2 regions of the Streptomyces sp. NPDC005931 genome follow, and region 2 is predicted to be linked to the other one. Evidence: riboswitches for the same ligand, from Rfam matches in the RefSeq annotation. Region 2 holds a riboswitch; the other holds the start of a gene.

Region 1 (5,869 bases), 200 kb from region 2:
GTCGATCAGTGAGTGCACCGGCCGGTACAGGATGCTCTCGAGCAGGATCGGAGTGCCCGAGTAGGCGAGCCAACGGCACATGCTCCACCGCCTTCCCGACCACGCGGCGCAGTGGTCTCCCCTCAGGTTGCCAGCCTTCCGTGGCGAACGCGCGGCCGAGGCGCCTCGACTACCGTCGTCGTCATGCGCACCGCCCCCGCCCTCGCCGACGCGCTCGCGGACGGCACGGTCGTCCTCGACGGCGGCCTGTCCAACCAGCTCGCCTCGGCCGGGCACGACCTGAGCGACGAGCTGTGGTCGGCCCGGCTGCTCGCCGAGGACCCCGAGGCGGTCACCGAGGCCCACCTCGCCTACTTCCGGGCGGGCGCGGACGTCGCCATCACCGCGAGCTACCAGGCCACCTTCGAGGGCTTCGCCAGGCGCCGCACCGGCCGTGCTCGGGCCGCCGAGCTGCTCGCGCTCAGCGTCGAGTGCGCCCGCGAGGCCGCCCGCAGGGCCGGGGCGGCGCGCCCGCTGTGGGTCGCCGCCTCCGTGGGTCCCTACGGGGCGATGCTCGCGGACGGCTCCGAGTACCGGGGCCGGTACGGGCTGACGGTCGGCGAGCTGGAGCGCTTCCACCGCCCCCGCATGGAGGTGCTGGCCGCCGCCGCTCCCGACGCGCTCGCCCTGGAGACGGTCCCCGACACCGACGAGGCGAAGGCCCTGCTCGGTGCCCTGCGCGGGCTCGGCGTGCCGGCCTGGCTGTCCTACTCGGTCACCGGCGGGCGCACCCGCGCCGGGCAACCCCTCGAGGAGGCGTTCGCGCTCGCCGCCGACGCCGACGAGGTGACCGCGGTCGGCGTCAACTGCTGCGCCCCCGATGACGCCGGCCACGCCGTCGCCCTCGCCGCCCGCGTTACCGGCAAACCCGTCGTCGTCTACCCCAACAGCGGCGAGACCTGGGACGCCGGGGCCCGCGCCTGGACCGGCCGCCCCACGTTCTCCGCCGAGCGGGTCGCCGGGTGGCAGCGGGACGGGGCCCGGTTGATCGGCGGCTGCTGCCGGGTGGGGCCGCGGACGATCACCGAGATCGCCGCGGTGGTCGGGGGCGCGTAGGGCCGCCACCCGCCGGTCCCGCAACGCGCACCGCACGATCTCGCCCGGGCCTCCGCTCCGTTCCGCCCGACGTGCCCGCGGGCTCCGCCCCCGGTAGCAGCATCCGCCCGCACGCGCCTGGCTCCCGACCCCACCCGCGGCACGGCCGGCACGCCGCCCCCGCTGCCGTACACCTCGACGCGTACGACGAGCGCCGGACGCGCCCGCCGCGCGCGGCGGGTACGGAGCGCGTTCCGCGACGCGGAACAGCTGAGGAGAGAAGGGGAGTTGGTATGGGCGGGAAACCCCCGGCGCGGCGCCCCCCGTGACGTGGCCGCGTTTCCGTCACTGCCTGCGCAGAGCCCCACTGCGGCGCAGCCGGCGTATCACCGAACGGAGTTCCGGCGCCGACGCGGGCGCGGCCGGCTCCGCGACCGTGCCGGCCGTCGCCCACAACGCCAGCTCACGGTCACGCGGCCCGTGTACGACCCGCGGCGCACCCTCACCGAAGATGCGCACGGGACGGTCGGCCCCCCACCGCTCCCACCCGGGCGCACCGTCGGAGACGAACCGCACCCACGCGCCGTGCATCGCGTCGGCCAGGTCGGGCGGCGCGCCGTCGCCCGCGAGCTTGCGGGACTCGGGCGTGTCACCGCTGTCGAAGACGAACCCGAGTTCCAGCGCGTGGCAGGAACCGAGCCCGGGCCGCTGGGACGGCCAGGCGAACTCGTAGACGTACGAGGCGTCTTCGCGGCCGTCGGCAAGGCGGTGCAACGGAATGCGCAGCAGGTGGTCGGTGATCATCTGGCCGACGATCTCGACGGTGCCGGCCTCGGGATTGAGCGCGCGGTAGCCGCGCGGGACCTCGCTGCCGCAGCGGCAGCGGGCCATCGCACCGGCCACGGCGACCGCGCCGAGCCGGTCCACGCGGTCCACCAGCCCGCCCGGGACCAGCCACAACCGGTACTCGTCGCGGGTCCAGCCGGTGAGGAGGTCGACGCCGGGCGCGGCGCCGTCGACGAGGGCGTCGAGGGGGTCGCGCGGGACGAGGTCGCCGTCGACGACGATGCCGAAGGCGGGCCCGCCGAGCAGGGGGCTGCCGAGCCGGCCGACCTCGGCCTGGACGCGCAGCAGCTGGGCCCGGTCCACGGCGGCGAACGCCTCGGCGGTGGCGGGGACCTTGAGCCGGCTGGCCATGCGGCGCACCACCCGCCGCACCCGGTCCCGGTCGGTCGTCTCCGGCGGCCCGCTCTGCAGGACGGCCCGCCGGACCAGCCCGCGGGCCTGCGGCGCGGCGACGAGCGCGCCGGTGCCGATGGCCCCGGCGGACTGGCCGCCCACGGTGATCCGGCCGGGGTCACCGCCGAAGGCCGTGATCGCGTCGTGGACCCAGCGCAGGGCGGCGAACTGGTCGCGCAGGCCGGGGTTGGCGGGCGCGTCCGGGAAGAGCCCATAGCCCTCGACGCCGAGACGGTAGTTGACCGACACGCACACCACACCGTCGCGGGCGAAGGTGCCCCCGTCGTACACCGGCACCGCGGAGGACCCCCGGGTCAGGGCGCCGCCGTGCAGCCACACCAGGACGGGCAGGCGGGCGCCTGGGGCCGGGTCGGGACTCCACACGTTGAGGTTGAGGCAGTCGTCCCCGGGTACGACCGGGTCGGACAGGTACTGTGCGAAGGCGTCGGAGTAGGGCGGCTTCGGCGCGGTCGGCCCGAAGACGAGGGCGTCGCGCACGCCGTCCCACCGCTCCGGCGGCACGGGCGGGCGGAACCGGCCCGGGCCGAAGGGCGCGGCGGCGTAGGGGATACCGCGGAATACCGCGACACCGCGCTCCCACCGGCCGCGCACCGCCCCGTACGGCGTGCCGACCACGGGGTTCGTCGCCCGGTTCGTCGTCATCGCCACCAGCCCTTCACCGCGCCGTGCTCCGTCGCCGGGCCCGTGCGAACTCGCCGGTACTACAGGAGCAACACGCCATGGAGTCGGTATTCCGATCCGCACCGCGCGCGAAACGGCCCCGGCGACGGCCGCCCGCCGCGCCCGTTCAGTCGACGACCGCGGTGGCCTCGATCTCGACCAGGTGCTCGGGGACGTCGAGGGCCGCCACGCCCAGCAGCGTGCCCGGCGGGGCCGGCGTGGTGCCCAGCTCGGCGGCCGCCCGGGAGACGCCCTCGAGGAAGGCGGGCATCTTGTCGGGGGTCCAGTCGACGACGTGGACGATCAGTTTCACCACGTCGTCGAAGCTCGCGCCCACACCGGCCAGGGCGGTTCCGACGTTGAGGTAGCACCGCGCGACCTGGGCGGTGAGGTCGCCCACGCCGACCGTGGTCCCGTCGGCGTCCCAGGCGACCTGCCCGGCGACGTGGATCAGCTTGGAGCCGGTCGCGACCGAGACCTGACGGTAGGCGTCGATCTTCGGCAGCCCGCTCGGGTCGATCAGGGTGACGGCCATGGGTCGGCCTCCTTCGCTCTCTTCCGGTTACCTGGGAACCGTAGGAGAGTGGGCGCTGACATGGAAGGACGCACTTTTCGGTGACCGAGTAACCCGATGGTGACCGAGCAGGTCGGCGCGGGGATCGTCGGCCGGCGTCGTGCGAGCCGGGGCCCGCACCTCCGACCGGGTCCGCCGGGCACGCCCAGGCTCCCGGGGTGGCTCCCCGCCGACGGGATGTGGCAAGATCGCGGCGACGGAAGCGGAGGAACTCCGGTGCGGGCCCGATGGCCCAAGTCCGGGGCGGGCCCGCCACTGTGACCGGGGAGCTGTCTCCCGCTGATGGCCACTGGCAGCCGGTGCGAGCCGGCCGCTGGGAAGGCCGGGAGCCGGCGCCGGTGCCCGTGCCGTGGGGACGGCCGGGCCGCCGAGATCCGGGAGCCAGGATATTCCGCCCGTCCCGCAGCCAGGCACCTTCGATCCCGCCCGGGCACGGACCGTCCCGGCGGCGTGGAGAACCGCCGACAGCGGAAGGTTTTCCCGTGATGCCCTCACCCGGCACCGATCCCACCCGTTCCCCCGCCGTCGCCCCCGTCGACGGCACCGCCGGTCCCGATGCAGGCCGGCTGCTGGAAACCACCCTGGCCGCCATTGCCCCCGCCGACCCCGGCGCCCTCGCCGCGGCCCGCCACCGGCAGACCCGTCTGACCAAGCCGCCCGGCTCGCTGGGGCTGCTGGAGGACGTCTCGGTCCGGTTGGCTGGACTGGCCGGCACCTGTCCCCCGCCGCTGCCCGAACCGGCCGCCGTGGCCGTGTTCGCCGCCGACCACGGTGTGCACGCCCAGGGTGTCAGCGTCTGGCCGCAGGAGGTGACGGCCCAGATGGTCGCCAACTTCCTCGCCTCGGGCGCGGCCGTGAACGTCCTGGCGGCCCAGACCGGCGCCCGAGTCGTGGTCGTGGACGTCGGCGTGGCCACGCCGGTGCCGGACCTGGACGCCGCCCCGGGACGGCTGATCCGCCAACGGATCCGCAGCGGAACCGCGGACATGACCCGCGTCCCGGCGATGACCCACGAGGAGGCGGTCCGCGCCGTCGAGGCCGGGATCGAGGTGGCCGGGGCGCTCGTCGACGACGGCTGCCGCTGCCTGCTCACCGGCGACATGGGCATCGGCAACACCACCGCGTCGGCGGCCCTGATCGCCGCGTTCACCGGTGCGGACCCTGAGCGCGTCACCGGTCACGGAGCGGGAACCGACGAGGCCGGCCGACGGCACAAGGTGGCCGTGGTGCGCCGGGCACTGGGCCTGCACCGCCCGGACCGGCGGGACCCCCTGGGCGTGGTGGCGGCGGTCGGTGGCCTGGAGCACGCCGCGATCGCCGGATTCGTGCTGGGCGCCGCCGCCCGCCGCGTCCCGGTGATCCTGGACGGCGTGATCGCCTCGTCGGCGGCCCTGGTCGCCTTGGCCCTGTCCCCGGACGCCCTGGCCGCCTGCGTGGCCGGACACCGCTCGGTGGAGCCCGGCCACACCGTGGCCCTGGACCACATGGGCCTGCGTCCCCTGGTCGACCTGGAGCTGCGGCTGGGCGAGGGAACCGGAGCCGTGCTGGCCCTCCCCCTGGTGCAGGCCGCCGCCCGCACCCTGCGCGACATGGCGACCTTCGACACGGCGGGGGTCACCGACCAGCAGATCTGACCCGCCCGCCCGCCGCCCCACCGGCTCCGCGCCAGGTCCGTGACGGCCACGACGCCGTCACGGCCGGTCGGGCGGCCGGGCCGGTCGGGCGGGGCGTGGCCGAACCAGGGGGTGCACGGGGGCACGGACGCGGGCACGGACGGCGTCCCCTCCAGTGTCCCCGGGGGCCACGGGGAGCCTTTTCGGGCCGGTCGGTCCGGCGAGCACGAGAGCCGGTGGACCGGTGGCCTCCGCCCCGTTCCGCGCTCTCTTGTGGTTACTGGTGAACCATAGGAGAGTGTCCGAGAGGACACCTTCACCGGCAGGGGAACGGATGGGAACCAGGCAGTTCGACGGCCCACCCGCGGACGAGCACCTGCGGCGCGCGGACTCGCTCGCGCGGGAGATCTTCTCCGACGTGGCCAACAAGTGGGCGTTGCTGATCATCGAGGCGCTCGGTGAGCGCACCCTGCGCTTCGGCGAGCTGCGCAAGGAGGTGGCGGGGATCAGCCACAAGATGCTCACCCAGAACCTGCGGATGATGGAACGCAACGGCCTGGTGGAGCGCACGGTGCACCCGACGGTACCGCCGCGCGTCGAGTACACCCTCACCGAACCGGGCCGGGCCCTGCGCCGCACGGTCGACGCGCTGTGCGACTGGACCCACACCTACCTCGGCCACATCGAG
Region 2 (5,869 bases):
CCTCCCCGGGACGGTTCCCCGACGGCCGGTGCCGACTCGTCGCCGGAAGGTGAGGCCACGCCGCGGAGCCGCCCCGCCGGGCACCGGCGGAGGCCCGGCCCGCGACCCGAACGGGCCGGTTCGTGTCCGCTCCTCCGCGATCCCGGGCCCGACCGGGGGCGCTCGGGGAACCGGCCCCGTCCTCGGCCTGCCGCTGCCCGACTTCCACGCTGGTCGAGCACGGAGACGTGACGTGGTCCGGGACCGACGGCACGGGGCCGTGCGACGGTCCCGCGCCCGCCGGGGCCTCCGCGTGGGGTGCCGGGCCTGACGGCCGCCCCGGTTCCGGTGCGGTGCCGGAAGCCGGGAGGGCGGCCGGCGCCGGTCCTGCCGCGTCGGGCATGGACCGGTGCCCGGCGGGTTCGCCACTCTGCCCCCACGGCCCGTGTCCGTCTCACCGTGGTGCGCGTCGCCGTCCCCCGCCTCCTCCTCCTCGACGCCCTTGCCGTGCTGCTGGAGCAGGCGGAGGGCTCCCGTGCGCGGGCGGGGCGGTGCTGCTTCCGGACGGGCGGCCGGTATCGCCTGCGGATCCAGCGGGTCATGAACGACGCCGAACTCGCCGCCGTCCTCGACGACCACTACACGGCCGAGGCGCAGACCCTCACCACCGGCGCCGGGGCCAACCTGCTCGAGCTCGCCGAGCTGCGCGGCACGCTCACCCCCGAACGGGCCGCCCGCTGGGCCGAAATGCAGGCCGCCACGTGCGCACCCGCACGCTCGCCGGCCCGGACGACGACGCCCTCACCCGCGCGATCGCCGCGCTCGCCCTCCTGGGCGACCGCATTGCGGCCGTCGAGTCGGCCATCACCCGCGTGGCCGATCCCCGGCCGCCGGCCGGTCCGGCGGCGCGCCAGGCCCACCGGCCGACCCGGGCGGCGGAAGGCGGGACGGTGGACGAGGGCCCCGGCGGGACGGCGTGTCCGCACCTCACCCCGCGCCGTTCGCCACCGCCACCGCCGCCAGCTCCTCCGGAGTACGGGGAGCCGGAACGTCCTCCGGCAACAATCCCCGGGACTGCAGCAGTTGTCCGACCGCCACGCCCCACGGCAGGGTCAGTCCCGCCTCCCGCAGGAGGTCCGTGCGGGCCAGCATCTCGTCCGCCGGACCGGTGCGCGCGCCGGAGGGGGTGAGCAGGGCCGCGTCGTCGGCCCAGCGCAGGGCGAGGTCCACGTCGTGGGTGGCCATCACCACGGTGGTGCCGTTGCGGCGCAGCCCGTCGAGGGTGGCGAGCAGCCTCTCCTGGCCGTCCGGATCGAGGCCCGCGGTGGGCTCGTCCAGGATCAGCACGCGGGGCCGCATGGCGACGGCGCCCGCGATCGCGGTCCGCTTGCGCTGCCCGTAGGACAGCAGGTGCGTGGGCCGGTCGGCGAGCGCGGCGATGTCCAGGGCGTCCAGTGCCTCCGCCACCCGGGCGCGCACCTCCGCATCGGACAGGCCGAGGTTCAGCGGCCCGAACGACACGTCCTGTCCGACGGACGCGGCGAACAACTGGTCGTCCGGGTCCTGCACCACCAGCTGCACGGTCGTCCGCAGCCGGGTCAGCCCCTTGCGGTCGTAGCGCACGGGGCTGCCCTCTACGGCCAACTCGCCGGTGTGCGGCTGCAGTCCGCCGCTGAGCAGTCGCATCAGCGTCGTCTTGCCGCTGCCGTTGCGGCCCAGCAGGGCGAGCGCACGCCCCTCGCGCACCTCGAAGTCGAGGCCGGTGAGCACGGCCGGGCCGTCCTCGTACGCGAAGGACGCGCCCCGCAGGGCGACCAGCACGGGGTTGCTCATGACAGCGGCCTTTCCAGTACGAGGGTGAGGGCGGCGAGCGTCGCCAGCAGCGCGACGCTCGCGGCGGTGAAGCGGACGGACACCCGGGCCTCGGGCACCAGCACGCGCAGGGTGCCGTCGTAGCCGCGCCCGGCGAGCCCGGTCTGGAGCCGCTGGGCCCGGTCGAAGGACCGGACGAACGCGGTCGCGCCGAGCCCCGCGAGGGAACGCCAGGTCGCGGCACGGGTGGTGTGCCCGAGCCGGGCCGCCTGCGCCTCCCGGACCCGGCGCACCGAGTCCAGGAGCAGGAAGCTCATCCGGTAGGTCACGAGGGCCACGTCGACGAGCGGAGCGGGCACCCCGGCGCGGACCAGGCGCGGCAGCAGGTCCGACATGGGGGTGGTGAACGCGAACAGCAGCACGCCGAGCGAGGCGGCGGAGGTGCGCAGCAGCAGCTCACCGGCGCGCAGCGGACCGTCGTCGGCCACGGAGACGAAGCCGCCGGACCCGCCCACCTGGACGAGCAGCGTCAGCGCTCCGGTGACGCAGAAGCCCAAGGGCACCCGGTACGCCCGCCACAGCCGCCGGCCGGGCACCCCCGCCGGGCCGAGCAGCACGGCGAGCGCCGCGACCAGCACCAGCGCGGCACCGGGCCAGGGGGGCAACGAGATGGCGAGCACGGTGAGCCCCAGGCCGAGCACGGCCTTGTCCACGGGATGACGGCGACGCCAGCGGCTGCTGTGCGCCGCCGCGTCCATCGGCAGCACGGCGCCTCAGTCCCTGGACCCGGACGGGGCGCCGTCCGCCCCGTCGGCGGGCGGGACGCCGGCTCCGGAACCGGTCCGCTGCTCCTCACCCGTGCGGGGGCCGCTCCCGGGGGCCCGGGTGCCGTCCGCCGGAGTGGCGGGCGCGGCACTGCTCGGGTGGCTCGTCGCCCTGCTGCCGCCCGTTCCGGGGCCCGCCGTGGTGGAGTTCGAGTCGTCGACGACCGTCAAGGCACCACCCGTGCCCGTGCCCGTGTCGGCGGCCGGGCCGGCGCCCGTCGCCCTCGCGCCGCCGCCGGCCGTGCGGCTGCCCGCGCCGACGACCGCCTGCTCCGCGCCGTCGGTTCCCGAGCCGTGCGTCTGCGAGGCGTCCGCGTCCGGCCCCGGGACCGAGGCGTCCGTGACCGCCCCGCCCGCGGCCGCCGCGTCCTGCGCACCGGCCGCCGCCCGTTCCCGCTCGCGCAGTTCCCCCTGCCGACGCCCCCGTCGCAGGCCGAAGTAGTACGCCAGCACGCCCGAACCGATCGCCGCCTGGAGGGAGAACAGGCCCGACTCGATCTCGCCGGACGGGGGTTCGTACAGGGGCGAGAACCAGGGCTCGTAATCCGGCTCCATCTCGGTGATCGCCGTCTCGGCCTCGCCGTCCGCGCCCGTGAACGGCTCCTCCTTGTGGTCGCCGAGACCGAGGGCCAGGGGCAGCACGGCGAGCGCGACCACGGCGAGCAGCAGCAGCGCGTTGATCCTCGCGTTGCGCCTCATCGGGTCACCGCCTCGCTCGTGGCCGGCGACTTCTTCTCCGCGGCCAGCACCCCGAGCCGCGTCAGGTCCCCCTTGCTCGACTGCACGAGCATGCGCATCACCAGGACGGTCAGCAGTCCCTCGCTCACCGCGAGCGGGATCTGCGTGAAGGCGAAGATGGAGCCGAACTTGCCGAGCGCGCCCAGGAATCCGCTGGCCGGGTCGGGGAAGGCGAGCGCCAGCTGCACGCTGGTCACGCAGTACGTCGACAGGTCCGCCAGGAACGCGCCGGCGAACACCGCGGCCATCAGCGGCGCGCCGAGGCGGCGCAGCAGCCGGTAGACGCCGTACCCGGCCCACGGGCCGACGACGGCCATCGAGAAGACGTTGGCGCCCAGCGTGGTCAGCCCGCCGTGGGCGAGCAGCAGAGCCTGGAAGAGCAGGGTGATGGTGCCCAGCACCGCCATGACCGGCGGCCGGAACAGGACGGCGCCCAGGCCCGTGCCGGTGGGGTGGGAGCAACTGCCGGTGACGGAGGGCAGCTTCAGTGCCGACAGCACGAACGTGAACGCGCCCGAGGCGCCCAGCAACAGTGTGCTCTCGGGGTGTTCCCTCACCTCACGGACGAGTGAGCGGGCTCCGTGGACGACGAACGGCGCCGACGCGACGCCCCAGGCGACCGCGTGGGCGGGCGGTAGAAAACCCTCGGCTATGTGCATGGCTCAGCAGACCCTCTCCAGCACCTCGTGGATGGACGACGCGCCTTGGCCGGTCTCCTGGCTGACGGGTACCACCGCCCGTGCTCCGCCTTCCCGGGTCCGTGAGGACCCAGTGGCTGCCCGCGAGGGCCGGAACCGGACTTCCCGATCACAGTGGCGAGGGCCGCACCGGCATCACACCGGATTTCCCGTCACCAAGGCGTGGTGACAGTAGTGCCCGTTCGGGGCCGGTGACAAGCGGCCACCAGGGGCGCGCGGACGGCACCCGGCGGCTCACACCCCGGCGCACACCTGCGGACTTGACATCGCTCCCACGGCACTGCCGGGCAGGAAGAGGACGAGGTGGGGGTCACCGGGAGAAGGTTGTTGCAACTAATATGCAACAACAAATCGAAAGCAACTGTAGTGCGACAGAGATGTGAGGCCCCATGACGACCCGACGCATACGAGGCGCCGCCGTGCTGGCGGCGACCGCGGTGACGGTCACCGCCTGCTCGGCCCCGGGGGTCACCGCCGAAGGCGCCGCGTCCGCCGGTTCCGTCGTGATCGGGGTCGCCTCCGAGCCGGACACCCTCAGCCCGCTGCTCGGCTACGGCAAGGACGGCAACTCCAAGCTCTTCGACGGACTGCTCGCCCGGGACGCCCGCGGGAAACTGCGACCGGCGCTGGCGAAGGAGCTGCCCGACATCACCGACGGCGGCCGCACCTACACCTACAGGCTGCGCACGGGCGTCAGGTTCAGCGACGGCGAACCCCTCACCGCCGAGGACGTCGTCTTCACGTACCGCACGGTGCTGGACGACCGGACCAACAACGCCGCCAAGAGCGAACTGGACGCCATCGAGGACGTACGGGCGGACGGCGACCGCACGGTCGTCTTCCGGCTCAGGTACCCCTACGCCGCCTTCGCCGCGCGCACGGTGCTGCCCGTCGTCCCCGAGCACGTGGCCGGGGGACAGGACCCCGACACCGGCTCCTTCAACACCGAGCCGATCGGCACCGGACCCTACGTCCTCACCGGCTGGCGCAAGGGCGAGAAACTCACCTTCGAGGCCAATCCGGACTACTGGGGCGGCGCCCCCAAGGTGAAAAAGCTCACGATGGCGATCGTCGCCGACGACGACGTCCGCGCCACCCGGCTGCGCTCCGGCGACCTCGACGGCGCCGTCCTGCCGCCCAACCTCGCCGCCACCTTCAAGAGCGACGACGACAGGAAGACGTACCGGGCGAGGTCGTACGACTTCCGCGCCGTCACCCTGCCCACGCGCAACCCCGTCACCGGCGACACCGCGATCCGCCGCGCGCTCGACCTGGCCATGGACCGCGAGGCCATGGCCGACACGATCCTCGACGGGGCCGGCCGCCCCGCCTACGGCCCGCTGCCCCTCGACGACCCCTGGTACGCCGAGGGCATCGAACGCCCACGCGACCTCGCCCGGGCCAGGTCCCTCCTCGACGCGGCCGGCTGGAGGCCCGGCGCGGACGGCGTCCGCGTCAAGGACGGCCGCCGGGCGGCGTTCACCCTCCACTACCCCGCCGGCGACAGGATCCGCCAGGACCACGCACTCGCCTACGCCTCCGACGCGAAGCGGGCCGGCATCGACGTGCGCGTCGAGAGCGGCACCTGGGAGGTCATCGAACCCCGGATGGAGCACGACGCCGTCCTCGCCGGGTTCGGCACCGCGGGAGACCCCGACTTCGGCCTCCACACCCTGCTGCACTCCTCCCTCGCCGGCGACGGCTTCAACAACATGGCGCGCTACGCCAACCCGGCCGTCGACAAGGCCCTCGACACCGGCCGCCGCAGCCAGGACCCCGAGAAGCGCCGGGCCGCCTACGACACCCTCCAGCGGGAGC

Evidence for each region. Region 2 has a riboswitch for cobalamin ahead of ACFYOV_RS08585 (energy-coupling factor ABC transporter permease). Riboswitches for the same ligand answer to the same signal wherever they lie in the genome.
Region 1: linked by a shared signal. The riboswitch ahead of cobT (nicotinate-nucleotide--dimethylbenzimidazole phosphoribosyltransferase) and the one ahead of ACFYOV_RS08585 (energy-coupling factor ABC transporter permease) in region 2 are both predicted to bind cobalamin.

Annotation. Positions count from the first base shown of each region.
Region 1 covers NZ_JBIAIG010000003.1:405,538-411,406, reverse strand. The annotation lists gene ACFYOV_RS09385 (class II glutamine amidotransferase) at 1-81, opposite strand, end outside; gene mmuM (homocysteine S-methyltransferase) at 184-1,095, shown strand; gene ACFYOV_RS09375 (carboxylesterase/lipase family protein) at 1,420-2,976, opposite strand; gene ACFYOV_RS09370 (RidA family protein) at 3,122-3,529, opposite strand; cobalamin riboswitch at 3,774-3,960, shown strand; gene cobT (nicotinate-nucleotide--dimethylbenzimidazole phosphoribosyltransferase) at 4,054-5,202, shown strand; gene ACFYOV_RS09360 (winged helix-turn-helix transcriptional regulator) at 5,516-5,869, shown strand, end outside.
Region 2 covers NZ_JBIAIG010000003.1:208,560-214,428, forward strand. The annotation lists gene ACFYOV_RS08570 (energy-coupling factor ABC transporter ATP-binding protein) at 967-1,812, opposite strand; gene cbiQ (cobalt ECF transporter T component CbiQ) at 1,809-2,558, opposite strand; partial or broken gene ACFYOV_RS08580 (energy-coupling factor ABC transporter substrate-binding protein) at 3,011-3,314, opposite strand; gene ACFYOV_RS08585 (energy-coupling factor ABC transporter permease) at 3,311-4,012, opposite strand; cobalamin riboswitch at 4,042-4,226, opposite strand; gene ACFYOV_RS08590 (ABC transporter substrate-binding protein) at 4,441-5,869, shown strand, end outside.